One region of the Kluyvera fluvialis genome, then DNA from elsewhere that is predicted to be linked to it. Evidence: predicted binding sites of a transcription regulator. Region 1 holds the regulator's gene; each other region holds the start of a gene.
What was found. Region 1 encodes Fur, which represses iron uptake genes when iron is present. Its sites were predicted from a motif close to ATAATAATGAGAACNACTATCAA; they were not measured.
Positions count from the first base shown of each region.

Region 1 (7,456 bases):
GCATCAGCGATGCGCTGGAAGGCATTACTCACTCTCTGTGTACGCTGGAATTCCAGGACAACCGTCGCCTGTACGACTGGGTTCTGGACAACATCACTATCCCGGTTCACCCGCGTCAGTACGAATTCTCGCGCCTGAATCTGGAATACACCGTGATGTCCAAGCGTAAGCTGAACCAACTGGTGACTGAGAAGCACGTAGAAGGTTGGGATGACCCGCGTATGCCGACTATCTCTGGCCTGCGTCGCCGTGGCTACACTGCGGCTGCTATCCGTGAGTTCTGCAAACGTATCGGTGTCACCAAACAGGACAACACCATTGAAATTGCTTCTCTGGAATCCTGCATCCGTGAAGATCTGAACGAAAACGCCCCGCGCGCGATGGCGGTTATCGACCCAGTAAAACTGGTTATCGAAAACTACCAGGGCGAAGGCGAAATGGTCACGATGCCGAACCATCCGAACAAACCGGAAATGGGCAGCCGTGAAGTGCCATTCAGCGCAGAAATTTGGATCGATCGCGCAGATTTCCGTGAAGAAGCGAACAAACAGTACAAACGCCTGGTCATGGGCAAAGAAGTACGTCTGCGCAACGCCTATGTGGTGAAAGCAGAACGTGTGGAGAAAGATGCGCAAGGCAATATCACCACTATCTTCTGTACCTACGATGCTGACACCCTGAGCAAAGATCCGGCGGATGGCCGTAAAGTGAAGGGCGTGATTCATTGGGTAAGTGCTGCACATGCGCTGCCGATTGAAATTCGTCTGTACGACCGTCTGTTCAGCGTGCCTAACCCAGGCGCAGCAGAAGACTTCCTTGCTGTGATGAACCCAGAGTCACTGGTTATCAAGCAGGGTTATGCTGAGCCTTCTCTGAAGGCGGCTGAAGCCGGTAAAGCGTATCAGTTCGAGCGTGAGGGTTACTTCTGCCTCGATAGCCGCTACAGCACCGCAGACCACTTTGTCTTTAACCGCACCGTTGGTTTGCGTGATACTTGGGTGGGTTAATTCCCGCGCAATAATACCGCTGATAAAAAAACGCCGCTTATGCGGCGTTTTTTTATCTTTCGTGTTAATACTCTGCCGTTCGTAGTTTCGCGATGCGAATTAATCTTAATATCCTGCCTCTACGACACACTCGTATCTTTTATGTGCTCAGTCACAAAATTACGGTGTAAACGCTCTCATTAACATTTCATCTAGGTCAGACAAGGGCTGGCATAGAGAAATGTTAATAACGCATTCCGTTACAAATAGAAATCAATTATGTGCGCCTTGTCATAATCCTGCACTCTTGTTGCGGAAAAGGATTGATAATTCGCGTCGCGAAAAATAGTCTGTGTGGGCAGTGAAGGACAATTTTATTTTTTATGAGTTCATATTTTTTTGCTTCTGCTTTGCAGCGGCATTTTTAAAGTCAAAGAGGATTAACCTATGCGTACGTTTAGTGGCAAACGTAGTACGCTGGCGCTGGCTATCGCCGGTGTGACAGCACTGTCAGGCTTTGCAATGGCTCCAGAAGCCCAAGCGGCGGGATTCATTGATGATTCAACCTTAACCGGCGGCATCTATTACTGGCAGCGTGAGCGTGACCGTAAAGATGTTACCGATCACGATAAATATAAAACTAACCTTTCACACTCCACCTGGAACGCCAACCTCGACTTCCAGTCTGGCTATGCTGCCGATATGTTCGGTTTTGATATCGCTGCGTTTACCGCTATCGAAATGGCGGAAGATAACGGCAGTGGTCACCCGAACGAAATCGCGTTCTCTTCCAAAAACAAAGGTTACAGCGAAGACTACAGCGGCGATAAGAGCGGGATCAGCCTGTATAAAGCGGCTGCTAAATTCAAACTCGGCCCAACCTGGGCACGTGCAGGTTATATTCAGCCAACCGGTCAAACCCTGTTAGCTCCGCACTGGAGCTTTATGCCGGGTACTTATCAGGGTGCTGAAGCTGGCGCGAATTTTGACTACGGCGACAACGGCGCGCTGAGCTTCTCCTACATGTGGACCAACGAGTACAAGGCTCCTTGGCACCTGGAGATGGACAACTTCTATCAGAACGATAAGAAGACCAAAGTTGATTATCTGCACTCTATCGGTGCGAAATACGATTTCAAAAATGACCTGGTGCTGGAAGCCGCATTTGGTCAGGCAGAAGGCTATGTTGACCAGTACTTCGCCAAAGCCAGCTACAAATTTGATATCCCTGGCGGCCCGCTGACCACCAGCTATCAGTTCTACGGTACTCGCGATAAAGTTAACGACCATAGCACCAACGACATTTACGACGGCACTGCATGGCTGCAAGCGTTAACCTTCGGCTACAAACTGAAAGAGGTGTTCGATTTCCGCCTGGAAGGGACTTGGGTTAAGGCCGATGGTCAGCAGGGTTACTTCCTGCAACGTATGACCCCAACCTATGCATCGTCTAACGGTCGTCTGGATATCTGGTGGGATAACCGCTCTGACTTCAACGCCAACGGCGAAAAAGCAGTCTTCTTCGGCGGCATGTACGACCTGAAAAACTGGGATCTTCCTGGCTGGGCAGTGGGTGCGTCCTACGTCTATGCATGGGATGCGAAGCCAGCAACCTGGCAGATCAACCCAGATGCGTACTACGACAAAAACAACACCATCAGAGAATCAGCATACAGCCTGGATGCAATGTACACCGTACAGGAAGGCCGTGCGAAGGGCACTCTCTTCAAACTGCACTTCACTCAGTACGACAACCACTCTGACATCCCAAGCTGGGGCGGTGGTTACGGCAACATCTTCCAGGATGAGCGTGACGTGAAATTCATGGTTATCGCACCATTCACTATTTTCTGATGCATGACACGGCAGGGGGTTCCCCTGCCGTAGCGAAGAGGCTCATGGTATGAAAAAACTGATTATTGTTGCCTTAATGGCTGCCGGGCTTGCCGCCTGCGCGCAGTCACCAGCCCCGAAAGAAGACAGCAAGCTGAGAGATGCCTACAGCGCTTGTATCAATACCGCCCAGGGTAACCCGGACAAAATTGAAGCCTGCCAGAGCGTGTTAAACGTGCTGCGTCAGGAAAAAGCGCACGAGCAGTTCGCAAGCCAGGAAAGTGTGCGCGTACTGGATTACCAACAGTGCATTCAGGCCAGAAAAACCGGTAACGACGAAGCGGTTGCTAAGCGTTGCGATAAAATCTGGCAGGAAATTCGCAGTAATAACCCAGTTAAATAAACCTCTTTTCTTCTTCAAGGCCGGAGCCGCGAGAGTGACTCCGGCTTTTTTATGGCTTCACGTTATCGAGGCATTTTACCGCGCCTGGTCGGGCAACAAAGTCAGGACGTGCCAGTGGCAGGGAAGGGGCACGATAACAGGAAATAAAAAAGCCAGCACACAATGGCTGGCTTTTAACGGAAGACGAGAGATTATTTCTCGGTACTTTCGTGGGCATTTTCATCTTCACGGCAATCGCCTTCTGCGCAGTGACCGTAAAGATAAAGACTGTGGTTGGTTAAGCGAATGCCGTGCTTCGCCGAGATTTCACGCTGGCGAGCTTCGATGGAATCATCGCTGAACTCGATAACTTTGCCGCAGTCGAGGCAGATCAGGTGATCATGGTGGTGCTGTTGAGTCAGTTCGAAAACAGATTTGCCACCTTCGAAATTGTGGCGCGTTACGATACCGGCGTCATCAAACTGGTTAAGAACACGGTAAACCGTGGCTAAACCAATCTCTTCACCCATGTCGATCAGGCGTTTGTATAAGTCTTCCGCGCTGACATGGTGATTATCCGGTTCCTGAAGGACTTCCAGAATTTTCAACCGTGGAAGTGTGACTTTCAGGCCAGCCTTCTTTAGTGCGGTGTTATTGTCAGTCATGCGGAATCTGTCCTGTTGCTAAACGATTAACTTCCATCAGCGAAAGTATCACAGAGAATGCACCCGGTTTAATGCGTCTCATTATAGAATGACCCTATCAAAATGAAAACAGCAAGATTCGGGTAAACGAAGCTTTCAAAAACGAGGCTTCACCGACAAATTAAGCGATGAACCTGCGCGCAGAACCTATATCGGATAAGTTCTAAACCAGAGGACATTGTACAGGTAAGTGTTAAAAAGTTAAAAAATTGTATCTATTATTTTGATTGCTTTTACCTATTAATGAGGTGTGATTTAATAATCACACCTCATTATCATCAGGCGTTTTTGATTTCGTCGAGGTGCAGCTCTTCTGCAACCTGCTTAACCCATTTTTCAACGCGCTCAGCGGTCAGTTCTGGCTGACGGTCTTCATCAATCGCCAGACCGACGAAGTGGTCGTCATCGGCCAGGCCTTTAGACGCTTCGAAGTGGTAGCCCGCCGTTGGCCAGTGACCAACGATAGCCGCGCCGCGTGGTTCGATAATATCGCGAATAGTCCCCAGCGCGTCGCAGAAGTATTCTGCGTAATCTTCCTGGTCGCCACAGCCGAACAGCGCAACCAGTTTGCCATTGAAATCAATCTCTTCCAGCGTTGGGAAGAAGTCATCCCAGTCACACTGTGCTTCGCCGTAGTACCAGGTCGGGATGCCCAGCAGCAGGATATCGTATGCAGCCAGGTCTTCTTTGCTGCTCTTGGCAATGTCGTGGACGTCAGCGACATCTTTACCAAGCTGTTTTTGAATCATTTTTGCGATATTTTCGGTATTACCGGTGTCGCTACCAAAGAAGATGCCAACGATTGCCATGAGTAAAATAACCTCTTGAAACTTAATGATATGGTGGTGGCTTATTGCCCACAGATAAGGGCAATAATAGCAGAACAGAGAAGCGTGCGGAAACAGCTATTGTGCCGTACTGCACACTCTGCAACATGAAAGTGTGTTTTGGGGGATTTTTTAGACTTTCCCCTGTCCGTGCAGCAGGGCCAGTTGGCTCATCAGAATTTCTTCGATAAGTTCACTACGGCTCATGTCACGGGCAGTCGCCAGCTCGTTGAGCGCATCAACGGCATCGTTGTTCAGCTTCAGCTCTACGCGCTTCAGGCCGCGCACTTTGTCGCGTTTCAACTGATTGCGCTTATTAATGCGAAGCTGTTCATCGCGCGAAAGCGGATTGGTTTTGGGTCTTCCCGGCCGACGCTCATTTGCGAACAAATCTAATGTCGTACGGTCCGTTTGTTCTTTTGCCATGGTTCTGAGTGACTTCGGGGAAACAAGCTACCGGGCAATGCCCAGCGCAGACAGCGCGCAATCATACATCAGTGGAACCCGCGCGCCAACGACCACGGTCATTCTGGTGCGCGGTCGATGCATTTTTAATCACTCTGCGAGGTGGCGACGGATAGCGCGCAGCACCGCATCCGGTTTTTCGGCGTGGACCCAGTGGCCCGCACCGGCAATCACGTGCGCTTTCGCCTGCGGGAATTGCGCCAGCAGGTCAGCACGATAGGCTTCAGTGACATATGGCGAATTGCCGCCGGGAATAAACAGCGCTGGGTGATCCCAGGCCGGGATAGTCTGCCAGCCGACGATATGCGGGTATTGCTCCCACAGCACCGGCACATTGAAACGCCAGGCTCCGTCAACAAACGACTTCAGCAGAAATTGAATTACCCCTTCTTCGGCCAGATGCTCGCGCATCACGGCGGCGGCCTGATGGCGGGTCACCACCTCGGCCTGGGTAACCGCATTTATCGCGGCGAAAATCTCATCGTGGCGGCGAACGTGATAATCCACCGGGGCGATATCAATTGCCACCAGGTGGTCGATACGTTCTGGCGCTAGCGCCGTCAGCGCCATGACCGCTTTGCCCCCCATCGAGTGACCAATGACCGTGGCTTTCTCAATATGATGGGCGTCGAGAGTGTCGAGAAGATCCTGTGCCATCGCGGGGTAGTTCATTTCATCGGAACGTGGCGACAGCCCGTGGTTGCGCATATCAACCTGAAGGATATCGTGGTCGGCAACCAGGTCTCGCGCCAGGATCCCGAGGTTGTCCAGACTGCCGAACAGACCGTGGACAAGAAGGATGGGGGAATTATTGTGCAGGTTTTGTGCAGATTGCGCTCGGACATTCAATTTCATAGCAAAGTTCTTTTTTTCGCGTTGTCGGGTTAGGGTATCATGTTGGACATTCTAACGCTCAGGGGCAAGAGAGGAACTCATCCGAATTTTGCTGTCTTCCTGGTTTGGCGCTACCCGCTGTTGGGTTTTGACTTTATAATCCCAGCAAATTGTATTCAGAAAAAATTATCGCACCGGATTAAGATGAAAACGATCGAAGTTGATGACGAGCTCTATCGCTATATTGCGGCCCACACTCTGCACATCGGTGAGAGCGCGTCCGACATTTTACGGCGTATGCTGAAATTCTCCGCCACCGCACAGCCGGCAGTGGCTGCTGCGCCGGTCGTCAAAGCAGAACCCGCTCCCGCGCCAGCTGCTACCCCCGTTGCTGAGGTTAAATCGGTAAAAACCACGAAAGACAAAGTCCGTGCCATGCGCGAACTGCTGCTCTCCGATGAATACGCAGAGCAAAAAAGAGCGGTGAACCGTTTTATGCTGGTGTTGACCACGCTGTACTCTCTGGATAACAACGCATTCGCAGAAGCTACCGAATCCCTCCATGGGCGTACCCGCGTCTATTTTGCCGCTGATGAGCAGACGCTGCTGAAAAACGGTAACCAGACAAAACCAAAACAGGTACCGGATACGCCATACTGGGTTATTACGAACACCAATACGGGTCGTAAATGCAGCATGGTTGAACACATCATGCAGTCAATGCAATTCCCGGCGGAATTGATTGAAAAGGTTTGCGGCACCATCTAACCCTTGCATAAAAGGACAAGGCAATGGCAATCCATACCCGTGCGGGGCAACCCGCACAGCAGAGTGATTTGATAAACGTCGCTCAACTGACCTCGCAGTATTATGTGCTGCAACCGGAAGTAGGCAACGCGGAACATGCGGTGAAGTTCGGGACATCCGGTCACCGTGGCAGCGCTGGTCGTCATAGCTTTAACGAACAGCACATTTTAGCGATTGCTCAGGCGATTGCTGAAGAGCGCGCGAAAAATGGCATTACCGGCCCATGTTACGTCGGGAAAGATACCCATGCGCTCTCTGAACCCGCGTTTATCTCCGTTCTTGAAGTATTAGCCGCAAACGGTGTGGATGTCATTGTGCAGGAAAACAATGGCTTCACGCCGACGCCGGCGATTTCCAACGCTATCCTGGTGCACAACAAAAAAGGCGGCGCGCTGGCTGATGGGATTGTGATTACCCCATCCCATAACCCGCCGGAAGATGGCGGTATCAAATACAACCCGCCAAATGGTGGCCCGGCAGATACCAACGTTACCAAAGTGGTAGAAGACCGCGCAAACGCGCTGCTGGCGGCGGGTCTGCAAGGCGTTAAACGCCTTTCCCTGGCTGAAGCACTGGCTTCCGGTCATGTGAAAGAACACGATTTAGTCCAGCCGTTTA
Region 1 covers NZ_AP046142.1:3,429,693-3,437,148, reverse strand. Annotated here, with positions in the region: gene glnS (glutamine--tRNA ligase) at 1-1,007, shown strand, start outside; gene chiP (chitoporin ChiP) at 1,434-2,840, shown strand; gene AC6I4B_RS16200 (ChiQ/YbfN family lipoprotein) at 2,890-3,222, shown strand; gene fur (ferric iron uptake transcriptional regulator) at 3,414-3,866, opposite strand; gene fldA (flavodoxin FldA) at 4,184-4,714, opposite strand; gene ybfE (LexA regulated protein) at 4,865-5,158, opposite strand; gene ybfF (esterase) at 5,288-6,052, opposite strand; gene seqA (replication initiation negative regulator SeqA) at 6,236-6,799, shown strand; gene pgm (phosphoglucomutase (alpha-D-glucose-1,6-bisphosphate-dependent)) at 6,823-7,456, shown strand, end outside.

Region 2 (7,456 bases), 2.3 Mb from region 1:
GGATTACCAGATTCATCGATTACCCACCCAAATCTGGTTATCAAACCGCACCAGGGCGCAGAAAAAGAGGAACAATCTCATGCATGAGTTGCCGTTACTCATTTTTACCCTGTTGGTTCAGGGCTCTGTGGGTCTGACCTTGTTTCTGGCACTGGCTGCGTGCACGGCAAAAGACGTTCCTGAAGCCCAAAAACAGCGGCTACCCGCGATGCTGTTCGCCTGCATAGCCGGAGGACTAGGCTTAATCGCCTCGACGTTGCACTTAGGCTACCCGCTGAACGCGTTCAACGCATTACGGCATATTGCCAGCTCCTGGCTAAGCCGTGAAATTGTGTTCGCCAGCGTTTATCTCGCGGTACTGGGATTTTGTACGCTGATGATGCTGATAAAAAAACAACGGTTCGGTATCTTGCTGCCTGTAGCGGCAGTGCTGGGGCTGATTGACGTCTGGTGTATGAGCGCGATTTATGCACACAGTTCCGTTATCACCTGGATGCACTTCAATACCTGGCTGATGTTCTATGGCTCGGTGGGCATACTGGGCGCCATTGCTTTCACTGGGCTGCCATTGCTGAAAGCATCTCAGGCCGTGTCGGCTTACCAGCCACTCATACGCCTGACGGTAGTGACGGTGATGATGGTGACCGTAATACGTCTGTTGGCACAACCTGCCTACCTACACTATCTGTCCAGTGCCTCATTGAACAACGTCGTCACCCTGCCTCACCAGCCTGTGCAAGCCTTTGCAGAACTCAGTGGGCTACGACTTTTATCCTGGGTCATATCGGTGATGGGCACGGCATTGTTTGCTATCAGTGGATGGCGTAACCGCCGGTGCGGCCTCATTATCGGCTCTTTGCTGTTACTGGTGTCAGAAGTCCTGTTCCGCTTCGTTTTCTTCAGCATCCACTAATGGCTTTATTTCGCTTCACGCCTGAGCCTTCCACGTCTCCTGACGTGGGGGCTTCTTGCTTGCGTAAAACATACGCCGGGCACACCTGTCAGGCCTGTGTAACAGTGTGCCCGGCGAATGCGATTTCGCTTTCCGATGACGCGGCGTCTCTCGATGAAATGGCTTGCATCCACTGTGGCCATTGTCTTTTTGTTTGCCCCACGGGAGCATTACAACACTTACAACCCGCTACCCGATGGTACAAAAATGAGGCTCTTGTCGCCCCATTTTCGGCACTGTCGCCCAGTACGGACGAGCTGCTGATATGGCACTATGAGTATGGCATCAGGCGTGTGGCCATGAATATTGACGAGCATCCTGGCTGGGCGCTGGCCATTGCGGCACTGAACATCTGGTTGCGGAAATTCAACGAACCGGTCTGGCAGATAGTTCCCCCGGAAACAAAATCCGTTAATCTCTCTCGCCGTCATTTGATACACGTGGTGGATGAAGGTATTCAATCAGGGCGGGCAAGCGCTGACCGTCAGAAACGTCGGCAGTTCTTCCACCCATACAGTGAATTTGAACTCTCATTGACGTTATCGCGCTGCGTAGCGTGCGGGGCCTGCGCCAGAGCCTGTCGTGAACAAGCGCTACGTTTCAACGACGGCAAGCTGGAATGGTCGTCTACGTTATGCACTGGCTGCCATAGCTGTATGGCCGTCTGTTTCCACCGTGCGATCATGGTTCAGCCACAAATTCAGCTAAGCTATACCCAAAAATTTACCTTTATACGAAAGAGGTGTACCTGTTGCCAGCATCCATTCTTTACCATGAATGCTGAACAGCAACATTGCCACATTTGCCAGCGTCACAGCCACAATATGCGCGAAGCGTAATAGAGATTACGCGACTAAACATCGCAACGATGCCGCATGACATCAACAGATAAAATTACACATCGTGGGGTCTTACAAAAGGCCGCTGATAGTCTGGCCACACCAGCGCCACCAGCTCAGGATATGCCTCCTGGGCGAATTCACCGAAACACTGCTGTAGGCTTAACACCACCGGATCGCTGGCACTAACCTGTTCACCTTTAAGGCAACGACGCTTAATCTCATCGTAATATTCGTAGACTGCGCCGTTGAGATTCCGACAACGTTCCTGGGCATCAAAAAGACCAGGCGTTTCCTTTAATTCGTCGCTAGACAGACGCTTTATCGTTGATTGCAGAAAATCGATATATTCATGATTAATTCGCCAATACCACGAAGGCGTGATACTGCTCATCAATCCAGCAAAATGACTTTCGCCTTCATCTTTGTTCAGCGGTGTGGTGGTACTGGCGGTTGCAGTTTCATTTTCGATATCCGCTGTTTCGTTATTTTGACCATACATAAAAATTAAAATAACGGCGGTGAGCAACAGCAACACCATCACAAAATAAATAATACCGCTCATGGTTTTCTCCACTTTTTTTGATTTTAAAAGTGCACCATGATAATGTCAACGAAGCTCACTATAATAAAAAACACCCGCCAGCCCTTCGAAAGACGACACGTATATGATAGCTGAAACCCTTATCCCAGCCCGTTTTTGTATCTCAGCGATCGACGCTGAGAGCCAGGATATCAAGGACAAGCAGCACCCAGAGCCGGAGAAGGCTTCGTTATCTCGCTGGCAGAATGAGATATTGATTAGCGGCGGCCAGTCGCGTAACCCATTGCTGGAAGAGCGCGATCGTCATATTAAAGATAGATTATATCGCGTCGCTAAAATTGAAGCATTTGCCCTTATGCTAAATAATTTGGTCGTACAGGGGGAGATATCTCCACTGGAGTTAAGCCAAATTATTGAGTTAAAAACCCAAGAAATAAATGAAGACGGTAATAAAATTTGGCTTAATTTAATGACTCAGGAAAAAGTCACGCCACTGTTTTATAACCTGACGGAAAAGTAAGCATGAAACTTGTCGATGTTAGCGAGGCTAATTTAACATTAAGCCCGCAGATAAGTGATGAAACACTTCTTCAGCGCAACCTTCAGGCATTACGTGATGAAAAAAGCGCCGAAGGCCGCCGTATTTCTAACGCATCGGTACCAATTCCCGCAGCGTTGGTCAAAATGAAATGGCAGAATCGCCGCGAAATTTACGCCTATCAGGTAAAAGAAGAGATCTTTGGCGCTGCGCTGTGCGAAATCATGGAACGTTATCCACACCTGCGCGATAAAATTCTGGCGCACACCGAAGCCTGCTATCAGCATGTCCTGCACCGCGAAACCGCAACCCTTGAGATAAGCCGTGGCCTTGCCGATGGCGACTATCGCACCGCTAACGTCATCCTGAAGCCGGACAGAGACAGCGAGAAAAAGCCGGTTATCGTCGCTGCGCCTACACCTAAGCCAGTCTGAACACCGCTTAATATTATTTAAATCAGCGTATTAATTTCACAGGAAGGGTGCATCTGAGGGGAATAATAGCGAATGGCGCAGAGTGCGCCATTCGGGGTATTTTACTTTTTCGCGACGGTCTCTTCACCGACCAGGCCAATCTTGAGATACCCTGCCTGATGCAGCGTATCCATGACCTTCATCATCGTTTCGTAGTCCACCGTTTTATCGGCGCGGAAGAACACGGTCGTGTCTTTCTTACCTTCCGTCAACGCGTTAAGCGCCGTAACCATATTGTCTTCGGTGACAGGATCGTTACCGAGGAACATCGATTTATCCGCTTTTACCGACAGATACACCGGTTTTTCCGGTCGTGGCTGCGGTTGGCTGGAGGAGGCTGGCAGGTTGACTTTAACATCCACGGTCGCCAGCGGCGCGGCAACCATGAAGATAATCAGCAGAACCAACATGACATCGATAAACGGCGTCACGTTGATTTCATGCATTTCGCCGGTATCGTCCAGATTTTCATTAAGACGCATTGCCATGGGGCATTAACCTACTCGTAATTTCTGTGCGGTACGTACCGGATGCACGCCGCTGGCGCTAAGATCCAGGTCACGGCTCTGCAACAGCAGTACCTGTGCGGCGACATCGCTCAGGTTGGCTTTAAAGCCGCCAATCAGGCGCGCGAAGATGTTATAGATAACCACCGCAGGGATAGCGGCGAACAGGCCAATCGCGGTGGCCAACAGGGCTTCAGCAATCCCCGGTGCGACAACGGCCAGGTTCGTGGTTTGCGTTTGAGCAATACCGATGAAGCTGTTCATAATGCCCCATACCGTACCAAACAGGCCGATAAATGGCGAGATAGCACCGATGGTCGCCAGGAAGCCATTCCCACGCCCCATGTGACGCCCAACCGCCGCGACGCGACGCTCAAGACGGAAACCGGTACGCTCTTTAATCCCTTCGTTATCTTCCGAACCGGCAGACAGCTCAAGCTCGTTCTGCGCTTCGTTAATTAATTGGCTGCTCAGGCTTTGGGCATCGAATGAGGCGGCAATTTCGTGCGCCTGGTTGAGAGAGCGCGCATCCCCTAACAGTTTCTGCTCACGCTTGAGGCGGCGTTTATGGGAAAGCAGTTCAGCGCCCTTGCTGAAGAAAAGAGCCCAGGTGACGACGGATGCCAGTATCAAGCCGATCATGACTACTTTAACCACGATGTCGGCATGATGATACATACCCCAAACGGAGAGATCCGCCTGCATCAAATTATTACCCACTGTGTATCTCCAGGACTTAAATCACAAAACCTGAGCACAATAATATCAAAACAACGTCGAATTGATAGTAGTTCTCATTAGTATTTACATATTGACTTAAATCACACTTAGTTTCCTTGCGCTTACGCAGTAAAAAAGTTTTCAGCTTTCTTTTTGGCAAAATTTTCTGCTGTATGCGTACGAAACGCTATACCCTGCCGCCAATCGTGATAGTTTAGACGTCCAGACGTATAAAAACAGGTACAGCAGAAATGGCAAACAAGCACCTCGACACCGCGCTGGTCAACGCCGGGCGCAGTAAAAAATACACACAGGGATCGGTAAACAGCGTGATTCAGCGCGCGTCATCGCTGGTTTTTGAAAGCGTCGCCGCCAAAAAACATGCCACGCATAACCGCGCCAACGGAGAACTATTCTATGGGCGTCGCGGCACGCTAACGCACTTCTCTCTCCAGGAGGCAATGTGTGAGCTGGAAGGCGGCGCGGGCTGCGCCCTTTTCCCTTGCGGGGCAGCCGCAGTGGCAAATACGATTCTGGCGTTTGTCGAACAGGGCGACCACGTACTGATGACCAACACCGCCTACGAACCAAGCCAGGATTTCTGTACCAAAATTCTCGGCAAGCTGGGTGTGACCACCGGCTGGTTTGACCCGCTGATTGGCGCAGAGATAGCGAACCTAATTCAACCCAATACCAAAGTGGTGTTTCTGGAATCACCTGGCTCCATCACGATGGAAGTACACGACGTCCCGGCGATAGTTGCCGCTGTGCGTCGCGTCGCGCCAGAAGCCATTATCATAGTAGATAACACCTGGGCGGCGGGCGTGCTGTTTAAGGCGCTGGAGTTTGGCGTTGATATTTCGATTCAGGCCGGGACGAAATACCTGATTGGTCACTCCGATGCGATGGTAGGCACGGCGGTGTCTAATGAACGTTGCTGGCCGCAGTTGCGCGAAAACGCGTATCTGATGGGCCAAATGCTCGACGCCGACACCGCGTATATGACCAGCCGTGGCCTGCGTACTCTGGGTGTCCGTTTGCGCCAGCATCACGAGAGCAGCCTGAAAATTGCCGAATGGCTGGTACAACAGCCTCAAGTCGCACGAGTTAACCACCCTGCGCTGCCGGGTAGTAAAGGGCATGAGTTCTGGAAGCGCGACTTCACCGGCAGCAGCGGGCTGTTCTCTTTTGTACTCAATAAGCGCCTGAATGACGACGAACTGGCGAACTATCTCGACCACTTCTCGCTGTTTAGCATGGCCTATTCCTGGGGCGGGTTCGAATCTTTGATTCTGGCAAACCAGCCGGAGGAGCTTGCTACCATTCGCCCGGGCGGTGAGATTGATTTCAGCGGCACGTTAATTCGTGTCCACATCGGTTTAGAAAACCTTGACGATCTCATTGCGGATTTAGCGGCAGGATTCGCCCGCATCGTGTAACATAGCCCATGCCCGACATCATCCTTTGTCGGGCGTAAACAAATTCAGCCCCGTTGTCAGCAAATCAGAACAACGCCGCTGTATTTGTTGCGCCCGAGATCAAGGTGTTTTTAATCTTTTGGGCGTACAATGAGCGAAAACGCTGTTCCACGGGAATTTTCATGGTCGTTATTCAAGATATTGTCGCCGCGCTGTGGCAGCACGATTTTGCTGCTCTGGCGAATCCGCGCGTCGTGGGGGTCGTTTATCTGGTCATGTTTGCCACACTGTTTCTGGAAAATGGCCTGCTTCCCGCTTCATTCTTACCCGGTGATAGCCTGTTGCTATTGGCGGGTGCGCTCATCGCCAAGGGCGTAATGGGCTACATCCCTACGATTGCGATTTTAACCACCGCCGCCAGCCTCGGCTGCTGGCTGAGCTATGTTCAGGGGCGTTGGTTGGGTAACACACGAGTGGTGAAAGGTTGGTTGTCGCAGCTACCGGATAAATACCACCAGCGCGCAACCTGCATGTTTGACCGACACGGTCTGCTGGCGCTGCTGGCTGGCCGTTTTCTGGCATTTGTGCGCACATTGTTGCCTACGATGGCCGGAATTTCTGGCTTACCTAACCGCCGCTTCCAGGTGTTCAACTGGTTGAGCGCGCTGCTGTGGGTTGGCGTAGTCACCAGCTTCGGTTATGCCATCAGCATGATCCCTTTCGTGAAACGTCACGAAGATCAGGTGATGACATTTTTGCTGATCCTGCCGATTTTCCTGCTGGTTGCTGGCCTGCTTGGCACGGTGATTGTGGTCATCAAGAAGAAATACTGCGACGCGTAATACTCATTTACGCGTTTGAAAAGCCCGGCAACTGCCTGATGCTTGTCAGTTAAGGGGATTTCTACTTTTAGTATCGCCGCCAGTTGCGCTCTTTTTTACGCCATGCCCTAAACATGCTCGGGCGCAAAGAGCGCGCAAGGGGCGGCCAGTCGCCGCCGCCCCCTGCACCCCCGGTCTCCGGCGGCAAAATCGTCGCTTCGCGATTCCCTCAGCTTATCTCTTGCGGCTTTCGGGTCGGGCGCGAGGCAACATCCCTGTAAAGCCGCGCCCTCAGCCCACATCCCTGTGGGCTGCCCCGGCCTCCAGAGAACGCTTCGGCGATTTAGACGCCACCCACGTCAGTGCGGTCTTTGAATGAACATCCAGAACCAGAGTTACTGAAACCGATGAGTCCCCGATGGAAATCGGCGAGCCGGAGAAAGGAAGACAAGGTCAGACCGCCAGGGATGGCGGGCTGAGGCGAACCGAGACAGGAAGTCGAGTTTCGCCGTGCCGCAGGCTGGAGTTCGCAGGCGAGCGCAGTGCGAAGCACCGATTTCCCTGCGGGGCCGCAGGGATTGTCAAGGGGGACTCGGCAGTCCCCCTTGACCCGTTCACAGGAACAGAGGCTTCATGTTCTACAAA
Region 2 covers NZ_AP046142.1:754,863-762,318, reverse strand. Annotated here, with positions in the region: gene AC6I4B_RS03665 (DMSO/selenate family reductase complex B subunit) at 1-87, shown strand, start outside; gene AC6I4B_RS03660 (dimethyl sulfoxide reductase anchor subunit family protein) at 80-913, shown strand; partial or broken gene AC6I4B_RS03655 (4Fe-4S binding protein) at 913-1,122, shown strand; gene AC6I4B_RS03650 (4Fe-4S binding protein) at 1,252-1,791, shown strand; gene AC6I4B_RS03645 (ESA_00282 family adhesion-associated protein) at 1,847-2,356, opposite strand; gene AC6I4B_RS03640 (hypothetical protein) at 2,460-2,855, shown strand; gene AC6I4B_RS03635 (cytoplasmic protein) at 2,858-3,307, shown strand; gene exbD (TonB system transport protein ExbD) at 3,409-3,834, opposite strand; gene exbB (tol-pal system-associated acyl-CoA thioesterase) at 3,841-4,572, opposite strand; gene metC (cystathionine beta-lyase) at 4,824-6,011, shown strand; gene yghB (DedA family general envelope maintenance protein YghB) at 6,173-6,832, shown strand.
Region 2: the regulator Fur is predicted to act here: its motif matches at 4,634-4,656, upstream of exbB (tol-pal system-associated acyl-CoA thioesterase).

Region 3 (7,456 bases), 2.2 Mb from region 1:
CGCCGTTGAACAAGCGATGGCGGAAGCGATACAAATCAATAGAAAAAAATCCGCGATAAAGCGTTTCTCGTGCAATAATTTCTACATCGTTTTTCGACAGGGTCGAGACGTGCTCGGCTGTTTTCGTCATGGACTGGCCTACGCTGTAATTATGTTGAAATTGTGGATTTAAAGTCAGTTTGCCCCAGGAGTCACTGGCTCTATGATAGATTGGTGCCAATTAACGCCAGATGGCACATTACGACAACTTTTTAACGTGGCAGACTCTGGTACAATCGGCGAATATTTTTTCTGTGAATTAGATCAGCGCTAAGCTTCACAACAAGGAATGCAAATGCAAATGAAGAAATTGCTCCCTATCCTTATTGGTCTGAGCCTTACGGGTTTCAGTGCAATGAGCCAGGCAGAGAATCTGTTACAGGTCTATCAACAAGCACGCACCAGTAACCCAGATCTCCGTAAATCTGCCGCAGACCGTGACGCCGCATTCGAAAAGATTAACGAAGCGCGCAGCCCGCTGTTACCACAGTTAGGTCTGGGTGCCGATTATACCTATACCAACGGCTTCCGTGATAGTAACGGTGTCAACTCTAACGCAACCAGCGGTTCGTTACAGTTAACCCAAACCCTGTTTGATATGTCGAAATGGCGTGCCCTGACCCTGCAAGAAAAAGCCGCAGGCATTCAGGATGTGACCTACCAGACTGACCAGCAAGCCCTGATTCTGAATACCGCCACGGCGTACTTTAACGTCCTGAGTGCGATTGATGCGCTGTCCTATACCGAAGCGCAGAAACAGGCAATTTACCGTCAGTTAGATCAAACCACTCAGCGCTTTAACGTGGGCCTCGTCGCCATTACCGATGTGCAGAACGCCCGCTCACAGTACGATACCGTGCTGGCGAACGAAGTGACCGCGCGTAACAACCTCGACAACGCCGTTGAAGCGCTGCGTCAGGTCACCGGTAACTACTATCCTGAGCTGGCTTCACTGAACGTTGACAGCTTTAAAACCGACAAGCCACAGGCGGTGAACTCTCTGCTGAAAGAAGCAGAAAACCGCAACCTGGCGCTGTTGCAGGCTCGCCTGAGCCAAGACCTGGCGCGTGAGCAAATCCGCCTGGCGCAGGACGGCCATCTGCCAACACTGGAGTTAAACGCCTCTAGCAGTGTCTCTAACACCTCTTACAGCGGCTCCAAAACCAACGGTTCTCAGTACGGCGACAACGATGCGGGTCAGAACAAAATCGGCCTGAGCTTCTCGCTGCCACTGTATCAAGGCGGGATGGTTAACTCGCAGGTGAAACAGGCACAGTACAACTTTGTCGGCGCGAGCGAGCAGTTAGAAAGCGCGCACCGCTCCGTCGTACAGACCGTGCGTTCTTCCTTTAATAACATCAACGCGTCTATCAGCAGCATCAACGCCTACAAACAGGCCGTTGTTTCTGCGCAAAGTTCTTTGGACGCGATGGAAGCCGGTTATTCGGTAGGTACTCGTACCATCGTTGACGTTCTGGATGCGACCACTACGCTGTACAACGCGAAGCAACAGCTCTCCAGCGCTCGTTACAACTACCTGATTAACCAGCTGAATATTAAATCCGCGCTCGGCACACTGAACGAGCAGGATCTGCTGGCACTGAACAACACGTTGGGTAAACCGGTCTCCACCACCACCGATAGCGTTGCGCCACAAAATGCGCAGCAAGATGCGGCGGCAGATGGTTACACCTCGCCAGCCACCAGCAAAGCGCGTTTGCGTTAAGTTTCACGCTGGTTTATCAAGGCCCGCACTGTGCGGGCCTTGTTGTATTCTGCGCTGTCAACGTAAGGCAACGTAAAGATCCCCTGCTTTATTCCCTTCTTAGCTTCATTTTCAACCACTCATCCACTATCCTGAGCGCTATTGCAATACCACTCTACTGGGTCCAGGAAGATTAAAATGAAACGGACAAACAATATTCAGCACGCTGCCTTTCGTAAAAGCTGGAGCGCGCGCCATTTAACGCCGGTCGCTCTGGCCGTTACCGCCGTGTTCATGCTGGCGGGCTGTGAGAAAACCGATGAAACCGTCACGCTGTACCAAAACGCTGACGACTGCTCCGCCGCGAATCCAAGCAAAAGCGCAGAATGTACAGCAACCTACAACAATGCACTGAAAGAAGCCGAGCGCACTGCGCCTAAATACGCCAGCCGTGAAGACTGCGTGGCCGAATTTGGTGAAGGCCAGTGCCAGCAGGCTCCGGCGCAAGCAGGTCTTGCCCCAACTGGCGAAGGTCAGGCTCAAGCGCAAACACAGAGCAGCGGCAGTTTCTGGATGCCATTAATGGCAGGTTACATGATGGGCCGTATGATGGGCGGCGGCATGGGCTTCCAGCAACAGCCGGTGTTCACCTCGAAAAACCCAGCCAGCCCAGCCTACGGTAAATACACTGATGCGGGCGGCAAAAACTATGGCGCCGCACAGCCAGGCCGTTCAATGAACGTGCCGAAAACAGCGATGGCACCAAAACCGGCAACCACCAACACCGTAACACGTGGCGGCTTTGGGGAGTCGGTGGCGAAGCAGTCCACCATGCAGCGTAGCGCTACGGGCAGCACTTCCCGTTCGATGGGCGGCTAATGACCATGGAAAGAATCAGTATCGTTGAACGCCCGGACTGGCGTGAAAAAGCCACCGAATACGGCTTTAACTTCCACACCATGTACGGCGAGCCGTACTGGAGTGAAGAGGCTTATTACAAGCTGACGTTAGCACAGGTTGAAAAGCTGGAAGATGTCACCGCCGAACTGCATCAGCTATGCCTGAAAGTGGTTGAGCGGGTTATCGCCAGCGATGAGCTAATGGCGAAGTTCCGTATTCCAAAGCACACCTGGGGTTTTGTACGCCAGTCGTGGCAGACTCACCAGCCGTCGCTTTATTCACGCCTCGACCTGGCCTGGGATGGTACCGGTGAGCCGAAGCTTCTGGAGAATAACGCCGATACGCCAACTTCGCTGTATGAAGCGGCATTTTTCCAATGGATTTGGCTGGAAGATCAGATCAATGCAGGCAACTTGCCTGAAGGCAGCGACCAGTTCAACAGCCTGCAAGAAAAGATTATCGACCGCTTCAATGAACTGCGCGAACAGCACGGTTTTCAGTTGCTACACCTGACCTGCTGCCGTGATACCGTTGAAGATCGCGGTACGGTGCAATATTTGCAGGACTGCGCGGCGGAAGCAGGCGTTGCCACCGAATTCTTGTATATCGACGATATCGGTCTGGGCGAGAAAGGTCAGTTCACCGACCTGCAAGATCAGGTTATCGGTAATCTGTTCAAACTCTATCCGTGGGAATACATGCTGCGTGAGATGTTCTCGACCAAGCTGGAAGACGCTGGCGTTCGCTGGCTGGAACCGGCATGGAAGAGCATTATCTCCAACAAAGCATTGCTGCCAATGCTATGGGAAATGTTCCCGGATCACCCTAACCTGCTGCCAGCCTATTTTGCCGAGGACGATCACCCACCGCTGGAAAAATACGTGGTGAAGCCTATCTTCTCTCGTGAAGGTGCGAACATTTCGATCGTCGAAAATGGCAAAACCATTGAGCAAGTCGAAGGGCCGTACGGTGAAGAAGGAATGATCGTGCAGCAGTTCCACCCGCTACCAAAATTTGGCGATAGCTACATGCTGATTGGTAGCTGGCTCATCAACGATCAACCCGCCGGGATAGGTATTCGTGAGGACAGAGCGCTGATCACTCAGGATCTTTCGCGCTTCTATCCCCACATTTTCGTCGAATAACCGTTAGCCTACCAGCACCGACAGCATACTCAGGGAGCCCATTTCGATCCCCTCAACAGGGATGGTGATGGGCTCTTCGCCATCCCACGCGCCCAACACATACAGCAGCGGCAGGAAATGATCTGCAGTCGGGTTTGATAACGCGCCGCCATCATGATCAAGGTAGTTGACCAGCGGATGTTGCTCAACCGGCCCTTTCCAGCGCAGATTAGCTTTGACGTAATCATCAAACGCACTGGCCCACGGATACGGCGTAGACTCCCCGTGCCATTTAACCGTACGCAGGTTATGCACCACGTTACCACTCGCTACCAGCATAATACCTTCGTCGCGCAGGCTGGCGAGCTTACGCCCCATCTCAAAATGCCACGCCGCCGGTTTGGTGCTATCAATACTTAATTGCACCATCGGGATGTCGGCGTTCGGGTACATCTTGATCAACACGCCCCACGAGCCGTGGTCAAAACCCCAGGCTTCTTTATCTAACGCGACCGGAACCGGAGCCAACAGCTCAACTAGCTTCTGAGCCAGTTCCGGGCAGCCAGGAGCGGGATAATGGGTGTCATACAATGCCTGCGGAAAACCGCCAAAATCATGGATTGTTTTTGGCGTTTCCATTGCCGTGACGCCCGTCCCCCGCGTGAACCAGTGGGCAGAAACCACCACGATAGCTTTCGGGCGCGGCAGCGTTTCACCAAGCTGCCGCCAGGTACGGGTATAGACGTTATCTTCCAGTACGTTCATCGGGCTACCGTGACCTAAAAACAGTGCTGGCATTCGGCTACGAGACATGGTGTTATCCTTCCAAAGAGAATCATTGAATAACACCACATTAACCTGTTTTTAGTGAGGAGAAACTCAGATAAGCGTGATGATGATCTTCAGAAAATTTGAATGTAAGAATGAGGTAAAGAACGCCTGAGCCTCTCGCCAGCAGTGACAAATTTCAATGCTATGAATGATAATCATTATCATAAGGAGTAAGCAATGTCGGTTCCGCTCATTCTGACATTACTGGCAGGAGCTGCCACGTTTATCGGCGCTATTCTCGGCGTTATCGGGCAAAAACCATCAAATCGGGTCTTAGCCTTCTCACTCGGTTTTGCTGCGGGGATCATGCTGTTAATCTCGCTGATGGAGATGCTGCCCGCCGCACTGGATGCCCCTGGCATGCCGCCTGTTCTCGGCTATGGCATGTTTGTTGTCGGCCTGCTCGGCTACTTCGCGCTGGATCGCGCGCTGCCGCACGCACATCCACAGGATCTCATGCAAGAAAGCAACCCGCCGTTGCCGCGTAATCTTCGCCGTACCGCCATTTTGCTGACGTTGGGGATAAGCCTGCACAACTTCCCTGAAGGCATCGCCACCTTCGTCACTGCCAGTAATAATCTGGAGCTAGGCTTCGGTATCGCGCTGGCGGTTGCCCTGCACAATATTCCTGAAGGGCTGGCGGTTGCAGGGCCGGTGTATGCCGCCACGGGTTCAAAGCGCAAAGCGATATTCTGGGCTGGGATCTCCGGGATGGCAGAAATTCTTGGAGGGGTGCTAGCCTGGGCAATTCTCGGCAGTATGGTGTCGCCAATTGTGATGGCATCAATAATGGCAGCGGTCGCCGGAATTATGGTCGCCCTCTCAGTCGATGAGCTGATGCCACTCGCCAAAGAGATAGACCCGAACAATAACCCCAGCTACGGCGTACTGTGCGGAATGTCGGTGATGGGGATGAGTTTAGTGGTGCTGCAATCAATGGGCATTGGCTAATCGCCATAAAAAAGCCCGGTGCGTGACCGGGCTTTATCAAATATCGGGTTGTCCGCTTAGCTTGCTTTACGCTCGTGCTCGCGGCGGTAAGCCACCAGATCTTCGATAGTCACCAGCGCCATATTGTGTTCTTTAGCAAACTTGATGCACTCTGGCGCGCGCGCCATAGTGCCATCATCATTGGTCAGTTCACACAGTACGCCAGCCGGTTTGAAACCTGCCAGAGTTACTAAGTCGATGGTTGCTTCAGTGTGGCCACCACGGGTCAGTACGCCGCCCGGCTGCGCGCGCAGCGGGAAAACGTGGCCCGGACGGTTCAGGTCGGAAGGTTTTGCGCCGTCGGCAATCGCCGCGCGCACGGTGGTCAGGCGGTCAGCGGCGGAAACGCCAGTCGTCACGCCGTGAGCCGCTTCAATAGTCACCGTGAAACCGGTGCCGTAAGCGCTGGTGTTGTTTTCTACCATCATAGGCAGTTCCAGCTGTTTACGACGTTCGTCGGTCAGGCACAGACAAACGATGCCGCTACCGTGACGGATAGTCAGCGCCATTTGTTCAACAGTCATGTTTTCGGCGGCAAAGATCATGTCGCCTTCGTTTTCACGATCTTCGTCGTCCAGCACCATCGCGCCACGGCCTTCGCGCAGAGCAATCAGTGCGTTTTCAACGCGTTCGAACGGAGTACCAAAAGAGGAAAGTAGCGTCTGATTCATGGTAAAAAAACCTCATTAATATTATGGTTACCAGAATCAGGGCAGTCTTAGGAGTGCCGATAAACGGCAAATAGATAACGCGAGCGGGCTTTCACCCGACTGGATCGTTACTCTCTCCCATCCGGACTCTAACCGTCGGCCCCGGAATTACACCGGATCTGCTGACCTTCCCGTTTTCACAGGAAGCGCTCGCGGGCTTTCAGCCGTAGCTGATTTACCGCCGGTGGGGAATTTCGCCCCGCCCTGAGAATAAGCGTACTCACTATAACGCTATTGATTATCTTCGGCAATGCATAAGGTTCGAACAATTCTGGTTTATCGTACCAGGAGAAGACACTACAATAGCGCTAAAGCCGACACGATCAGGGAAACAGAGATGATTGACCCGAAAAAAATTGAACAAATCGCCCGCCAGGTTCACGAATCAATGCCAAAAGGCCTGCGTGAATTTGGGGATGATATAGAGAAGAAAGTTCGCCAGGTGATTCAATCACAGTTGACGCGTCTGGATGTGGTTAGCCGCGAAGAGTTCGACGTGCAAACGCAGGTTCTGCTGCGTACGCGTGAGAAGCTGGCGCTGTTAGAGCAACGCGTCAGCGAGCTGGAAAGCCGTGCGGCGGCTCCTGCTGCGAGCGATAAAGAGTAAGCGATTTCCCTCTCCCTTTGGGAGAGGGAAAACAGCGAGAAACTACTTCTCGCTATCCTGCTGAATTTTCTTGATAATATTGGTCGTTGAACAACCATCTTCAAAGTTCAGCACCAGCACTTCACCCCCGTTCGCCCACACTTCTTCGCTACCGGCAATTTGTTCTGGTTTATAGTCACCGCCTTTTACTAAGCGGTCCGGCAGGATGCCAGCAATCAGGCGCTGCGGAGTATCTTCTTCAAACGAAACGACCCAGTCAACGGACTCCAGCGCGCCCAGCACAATCATGCGCTGTTCCAGTGGGTTAACCGGACGAGATTCGCCTTTCAGACGCTTAGTAGAGGCATCGCTGTTCACGGCAACGATCAGGCGGTCGCCCAGCTTGCGCGCATTCGCCAGATAAGACACATGCCCTGCGTGCAGAATGTCGAACACGCCGTTGGTCATGACCACTTTCTCACCGCGACGACGCGCCGCCGCGACAGCCTGTTTCAGTTCTTCTTCACTCATCACACCGAAACCGGTGTCTGCGCGACCACGCACCGCGTTT
Region 3 covers NZ_AP046142.1:696,866-704,321, reverse strand. Annotated here, with positions in the region: gene nudF (ADP-ribose diphosphatase) at 1-130, opposite strand, end outside; gene tolC (outer membrane channel protein TolC) at 341-1,765, shown strand; gene AC6I4B_RS03425 (DUF1190 family protein) at 1,943-2,623, shown strand; gene AC6I4B_RS03420 (glutathionylspermidine synthase family protein) at 2,629-3,789, shown strand; gene ygiD (4,5-DOPA-extradiol-dioxygenase) at 3,793-4,581, opposite strand; gene zupT (zinc transporter ZupT) at 4,777-5,550, shown strand; gene ribB (3,4-dihydroxy-2-butanone-4-phosphate synthase) at 5,607-6,260, opposite strand; FMN riboswitch at 6,366-6,515, opposite strand; gene ubiK (ubiquinone biosynthesis accessory factor UbiK) at 6,637-6,906, shown strand; gene hldE (bifunctional D-glycero-beta-D-manno-heptose-7-phosphate kinase/D-glycero-beta-D-manno-heptose 1-phosphate adenylyltransferase HldE) at 6,949-7,456, opposite strand, start outside.
Region 3: the regulator Fur is predicted to act here: its motif matches at 4,748-4,770, upstream of zupT (zinc transporter ZupT).